Roseimaritima multifibrata: one gene and its partner. The protein of the gene in region 2 interacts with the protein of the main gene of each other region in a pairwise test. Links are inferred from orthologs where the notes say so. Each region holds a gene or a part of one and is shown on either strand. Other genes may lie near its edges.

Region 1 (3,729 bases), 1.8 Mb from region 2 along the record:
GCGGATTGGATCTTGAATCCGTAAACACTGAACTGCAACGAAAGAGTGTTCTCGTTCCATTCGCTGGAGAGGTCGCTGACCAATCCAGGGTACTGCTCGTGAATCGAATCTTTCATTTGATCGACCCGTTCCCTTGCATCTTCTTGGCTTAAGCTGTGGGGAACTTCGGTTTTAAAGGCTGGCATAGGAATTTCGCTTGAAGGTTGTTTAAGAATTGGCTGGAGGGGAAACGCTGCTACCCTTTGACCACGATGTTTACCAGACGCCCAGGCACAACAATCGTTTTAACGATTTGTTTTCCAGCCGTTGCTTCTTGGATTTTTTCCAATTCCATCACCTGTGCTTGCAGGTCCTCTTTTTTGATGTCCGCGGCAACGACTAATTTTGTGCGTACCTTGCCATTGATTTGAACCGGAATTTCGACGGTCGTTTCGATCAAGGCCGCTTCGTCCCACTCTGGCCAAGCTTCGTAAGCCAACGTTTTCTTGTTGCCCAAGATCTCCCAAAGTTCCTCTGCGATATGTGGAGCAAACGGCGACAAGAGAAGCACGAAGGACTGCATTGCAGCGCGAGGCCGCTGTTTCTCGCGGGTGAAGAAATTGACGAATTCCATCATGCGCGCGATAGCGGTGTTGAAGCTGAGCGATTCGATATCTTCGCTGACACTTCGAATCGTTTTGTGTAACTGCCGGTTCTGAGCTTCGGTGCATTCCTTGTCGGTGATCGCAGCGGACAATTCAATTTGCTCGGCGTCTTTGTCGACGATCATTCGCCAGCTTCGGTCCAGGAAATTGCGAACTCCGCCGACCCCTGCCATGCTCCACGGTTTGGTGGCTTCCAGCGGGCCCATGAACATTTCGTACAAACGGAGACTGTCCGCACCGTACTCTTTGACGACCACGTCGGGATTCACTACGTTGCCGCGGCTTTTTGACATTTTGAAGGAGCGGCTTTCCACGCGGATTTCCGGTTCGGCGGCCAAGACAAGGTTGTCGCCTTGCTTTTCCACATCGGTATCCTGGACGGAAACCGGATGGACGGGGCTGCCGTCGGGGGCAGTCGGACCTTCTTCACTGCGGCGAACATCTGCGGGCGAAACGTACGCTCCCGCTTCGGTTTGAAAAACGGTCAATTCCGCTTCGCCGAGGATCATCCCCTGGTTGATCAGTTTTTGGAAAGGTTCGTCGCAGTGGACGTGGCCACGGTCGAACAAGACTTTGTGCCAGAATCGCGAATACAACAGGTGCAATACCGCGTGCTCGGCTCCACCCACATACAAGTCGACAGGCATCCAAGCCCGTTCTTTGTCGGGATCGATCAGGCAGGTGTCATTCGTTGGATCGATGTACCGCAAAAAATACCAACAGGAACCAGCCCATTGAGGCATCGTGTTGGTTTCGCGGCGGTAGCGTTTCCCATCCAGTTCGACCTGCAGCCAGCTTTGGTCCGCTTTCTCCAACATCGGTTCCGGCCGGCCGTGTGGCCGAAAGTCTGCCAATTCGGGAAGCTGTACCGGAAGGTCGCCCGTCGGGACGGTCCGTTTGCGACCGGTATCTTTGCCGTCGCTATCGATTTCGTGGAGGACCGGGAAGGGTTCGCCCCAGAATCGTTGGCGGCTGAACAGCCAGTCACGCAGTTTGTAGTTGATGGCGGATTTGCCCAGGCCCGCGGTTTCCAGGTCTTGCGTGACGGTTGCTTTGACTTGCGTTGTTTCCTGGCCGTCAAACGATCCACTGTTGATTGCCAAGCCCGTACCGGCAAAGCAAGCTTTGCCCGCCAAGATGTCTTCGCGGTTCTCTAGATCGGCAGGAGGATCGACAACGGCGATGACGGGTAAAGCGAATTGACGTGCGAATTCGAAATCGCGTTCATCATGGGCGGGGACAGCCATGATGGCTCCCGTGCCGTAGCTGGCCATGACGTAGTCGGCGATCCAGATGGGAACCGGTTTGCCGTTGACCGGATTGATTGCGAAGCTTCCGGTGAAGACGCCGGTTTTCTCCCGTTCGCCTTGTGTCCGTTCACGCTCGCTTTTGAAAGCGGCCGCGTCGCGATACTTCTGGACATCGGCTGCCGCTGCGGGGGTGGTCAGGCGATCGACCGCTGGATGTTCTGGAGCGACCACCATGTAGGTGGCGCCAAACAACGTGTCGGGACGAGTCGTATAGACCCGCAGGGCATCTTCAGCCAGTTCGGTGGGCATTGGTTTGCCTGCACGCGATTTTTTCCAGTCGGCAAAATCGGTTTCTTTCCCGATGAAAAAATCGACTTCGGCACCCGTGCTGCGCCCGATCCAATCTTGTTGGAGCGTTTTGATTCCGCCCGGCCAATCAAGGTTTTCTAAACCCGACAGCAGCCGTTCGGCGTAGGCGGTGATTCGCAACATCCACTGGCGAAGCGGCAGTCGCCGAACGGGGTGTCCCCCTCGCTCGCTTTTTCCGTCGATCACTTCTTCGTTGGCAAGCACGGTTCCCAGGGCGTCGCACCAATTGACAGGGGCTTCCGTTTCGTACGCCAAGCGAAATTCCGCTTGGTAGGTCTCGATTGCCGTTTCGCCGGCGGCTGCAATTTCGGCGGGGATCGGCAATTCACTGATCGGCCGACCTTTGTTTTGTTCGGGATCGAACCAGGTGTCGTAGAGAACCGTGAAAATCCACTGAGTCCAGCGGACGTAGCCCGGATCGGTCGTTGCGATCGCGCGATCCCAGTCGTAACTGAACCCCAACATTTTCAGTTGGCGAGTGAATTCGGCGATGTTTTTTTCGGTTTGGATTCGGGGATGTTCTCCCGTCTTGATCGCATGTTCTTCAGCTGGCAGCCCAAAGGCATCAAAACCCATTGGGTGCAGAACCGTTTCACCCTTCATACGTGCGAACCGAGAAACGATATCGGTTGCCGTGTATCCTTCGGGGTGGCCTACATGAAGTCCCTCGCCGCTGGGGTAAGGGAACATGTCCAAAACATAGCGTTTGGTGGGCCCAGGCGATTCGGGAGTCGCAAAGGTGCGATTCTGTTCCCAGTAGGCCTGCCAGCGAGGTTCGATTTCTGAGGGGGTGTAACGGGGCATGGGGCTATTGTTGGGATTAGGATGAAGATTCGAGCGAGAGTATTTTAATCGTCGAAGGCCGTTTGGGGCAGCCGACCAAAAGGCTGTTCTATAGGGGCAAAAGGCGTGCTAGAATCGGCGTTTAAGGGCTGAGACGCGAAGCACTCAAAAATCCATGCGAAAACATGGGCAAAAATGAGGGTGGTTTTTTGGGGCTGGATCCTGGCCAACGGATTTTTAACAATACGCACTACCGCCAGCTGGCAGGTCATGGTTTCGCCGTTGCGACGTGACACCTGTACGAGAACTAATCGAATGCTGAGAAAACGAAACAAACTACAACTGACCGCTGCCCAACGGGATTCCATGCGGAAAGCAGGACGCTTTAACGCGGATTTGCTGGATTATCTTCGACCCTTTATTACCGCCGGTGTTACCACCGGCTCGATCGACGATCGAGTCTGCGAGTATACCCAGAAGCATGGGCATCGGGCGGCGACGCTCGGCTATCAGGGGTATCCCAAGTCTTGCTGTACAAGCATTAACGACGTGATTTGCCACGGGATTCCCAACGAATATGTCCTCCAGGATGGGGATATCGTGAATGTCGATTTGACCAGTGTCGTGGATGGCTGGTTCGGGGATCAAAGCGAAACCTTTTTGATTGGCGAAGTTTCCGACGA
Region 2 (3,228 bases):
CACAACCTGGATGTGATCAACTGGGCCATGCAAGGCAACCCCATCGAAGCTCAAGGGCAGGGGGGACGTGAAGTCCGAACCAGTATCGACACCGGACAAATCTTCGATCACCACATGGTCGAATTCACTTACCCCGGAGACCACAATCCGAAACTGTTCAGCCAGTGCCGCCACATCCGCGGTTGCTGGAATAGCGTTTCGGAACATCTATCGGGAACCACCGGTTTCGCAGATGTCTCGGCTGCCAAAATCTATGACAACAAAGGCAAACTGATCTTCCAGAGCGAAGCAAAAGAAGCCAACGGCAAGGGCTGGCAACAAGAGCACTACGACTTGTTCGCCGCATTACGAGCTGGCGAAACTCCCAACGAAGCGGAATACGGTGCCAAGAGCACGATGACTTCCATCCTGGGACGCATGGCCACCTACAGCGGCAAGACCGTCAAGTGGGACGACGCCATGGCAAGCGATCACGCGCTGGCCGACTTTGATTCGCTAACCAGCTTTGACCAGTTGCCTCCAATCACCCCCGATGACGAAGGACGCTACAAAGTCCCCGTTCCAGGCACAACCAAACCGTTCGAAGCCTAAACAGCTAAAACGCTAACAGCTAAAAAGCCATCCAGTCCACAAAGGACCGGGTGGCTTTTTTTAGCTACCCTTAAATCGATTCACTCTCTTGAATCAACTGGTCAAACGCATCCTCGTCTAGCACGGGAATCCCCAGTGATTCAGCCTTCTCTTTTTTGCTGCCCGCATTCTCACCGACGACGACGTAGTCGGTTTTGCTGCTGACGCTGCTGGCCGCACGTCCTCCAAGCTGCTCGATCAGCGCCTTGATTTCATCTCGTCTGTAACGCTGCAACGTCCCGGTGACCACCAATGTTTTACCCTGGAACACAAGGGGCGTTCCCTCTTCAGGTGCAGAAACCTGTTCCACCATCACGACCCCGACCGCTGCCAAATCATCCAGCGCCTGCTTACCTGATTCACTGGCAAGAAAATCATGCACGCTTTTGGCGATCACCGGGCCGACTTCGTCGATGGCTGCCAGCTGTTCCTGTGAAGCCTGCCGCAGTCCGTCCAGCGTTGGAAAGGTTTGCGTCAGGCGAGTCGACGCTCGTGGTCCGACGTGCCGGATTGCGATCGCCGTCAGGACTCGCGACAAACCACGCGTTCGGCTGTCCGCGATCGCTTTGACAAGCTTCTTTGCTTTGCGTTCTTTCACCAATTCCAAATTCTTAACGCAATCATCTGCGGTCAAGCGATACAGGTCGGCATAGCTGGAAACCATTTTCTGGGCGACCAGTTGATCGATCAATTTGTCCCCAAGACCGTCGATATCCATTCCATTGCGGCTGGCGAAAAACGCGATCCGCTGGCGCAGCTGCGCAGGGCAACTGGGATTAGGACAGCGAATCACAACGCCCCCTTCATCACGTTGCAGCTCCGCTTTGCATTCGGGGCAGGCGACCGGAAACTGGTACACCGGAAGCGGCTTGGTGCGAAGGTGCTTTTCGACTCGAACCACCTTGGGAATAATCTTCCCTGCTTTTTCGACAACCACCGTATCACCAACGCGGCAATCGAGCCGCTCGATCTCGTCGGCGTTATGCAGTGAAGCTCGACTGACCGTCGTATCGGCGATTTCAACCGGCTGCAGGTAAGCAACAGGCGTAATCGCCCCCGATTTTCCAACCTGAACATCGATCCGTTCCAAGACCGTCGTCGCTTCGTAACGTTCACGCTTGTAGGCGATCACCCAGCGAGGACTTTTGGAGGTATTACCCAGTTCTTCACGCTGGGCGAAGGAGTTGACCTTAAAGACGATCCCATCGACTTCAAAATCCAGCACCGGCAGATCATCCTCCAAATGTTCCATCGCACGAATAGCCTCTTCGGCCGTGCGAAACCGCTGCACGTCAGGCGTGGGGGGCAAGCCCAGTCGACCGATCTCCGCCAAAAAATCAAGGTGCGTCGTCGCCTGCAAACCTTCGTGAACGCCAAGTCCGTGACAGAAGAACCTCAAGCGGCGGGAAGCAGCGATCCGTGGATCAAGCAACCGGATCGTCCCGGCGGTGACGTTGCGGGTATTTTTAAAAGCGGGCAGGCCGGCCTCGGTTTGGCGAAGGTTCAATTCCACCAGGTCGGCATTGGTCATATAGACTTCGCCGCGGACCTCCAGCAGCTTTGGGACAGATTCCCCGCTCAGACGCAGCGGTACGCCCAGCACCGTCCGGATGTTGTGCGTGATATCGTCTCCAACTTTCCCGTTCCCCCGCGTCACGCCACGCACCAGCTGACCGTCTTCATAGACCAAAGAGGCGGCGACCCCGTCGATCTTGTACTCCATGATCCATTCAATCGGTGAATTGGGAAGCAGTTTTGTGGTCCGCTGAAAGTAGGCAGCCAGTTCCGACAGGTTGTACGTGTTATCGATCGAGAGCATCGGAAGGGCATGCTCGACCGCCGTCAGATGCTCCACCGGCGCGTCGCCGACTCGCTGCGTCGGGCTATCGGGCGAGGCGAACTGAGGATACGCCGCCTCCAGTTCCTTCAATTCTTCCAGCAGGCGATCGTACTGCAAATCGCTTATTTCAGGAGCCGCATCGACGTAATACAGACGATCGTGGTGACGTATCTGACTCGCCAGCTCCGTCATCCGCTGAGCAGGATTTGAAGGCATCGCCATTCCCTCCGGGAGATGCAAGGTTTGATAGGGGACCGCGCGCGCCGATAGATTACCGGATCCGGCAATGATAACGTAAGGGTGCAAGGTTTTTGGAGGTGCGAGCGTGGCAGGTTACGACAGTTTGCCCGCCACGACGCTGGTTCGCATGTGAACCAGGAATTGAAAAAGTTAAATTACAAAACACAAAATGGCTGTCCCGACGAGCGATTTTACTCTCTGTAATTCTCATTTTACGTTTTGCAGTCTCTCACGCCGCTGGTGGAATTTCGTGCCACGTAACGGAATCAGAAGAAGCTTTTTCGCCGCCTCACTTGACCTTTTCGTCGGCCTCCCCTGACGCTCCCCGGGTCGTCCTACCGATTCGAATCGATTACGTTCTTGCATTGAATTCAACAACACGCCCTCCGGGTGTGACACTGCCCCACCCAGGTTTGGATGTTCCCTGTAATGGTCCGTACACGATTTGCCCCTAGCCCGACCGGTTACCTTCATATTGGCGGCGTCCGAACGGCTCTCTTTAATTGGCTTCTCGCCCG

What was found.
Region 1: the proteins of ligA (region 2) and leuS interact in binary tests that used the Escherichia coli proteins (3 or more experiments, as listed by UniProt). The link is inferred for Roseimaritima multifibrata from one-to-one orthologs.

The regions. Positions count from the first base shown.
Region 1 is NZ_CP036262.1:2,289,953-2,293,681, forward strand. What follows is about bases 36-3,444. They hold leuS (leucine--tRNA ligase), read right to left. Parts: upstream 3,068-3,444; coding sequence 236-3,067; downstream 36-235. Other genes in these bases: FF011L_RS08315 (polyhydroxyalkanoic acid system family protein), read right to left, coding at 36-185; map (type I methionyl aminopeptidase), read left to right, coding at 3,362-3,444. Also shown: more of FF011L_RS08315, read right to left, coding at 1-35; more of map, read left to right, coding at 3,445-3,729.
Region 2 is NZ_CP036262.1:443,281-446,508, reverse strand. What follows is about bases 175-3,082. They hold ligA (NAD-dependent DNA ligase LigA), read right to left. Parts: upstream 2,687-3,082; coding sequence 662-2,686; downstream 175-661. Other genes in these bases: FF011L_RS01740 (Gfo/Idh/MocA family oxidoreductase), read left to right, coding at 175-591. Also shown: more of FF011L_RS01740, read left to right, coding at 1-174; gltX (glutamate--tRNA ligase), read left to right, coding at 3,140-3,228. UniProt on the Escherichia coli protein: DNA ligase that catalyzes the formation of phosphodiester linkages between 5'-phosphoryl and 3'-hydroxyl groups in double-stranded DNA using NAD as a coenzyme and as the energy source for the reaction.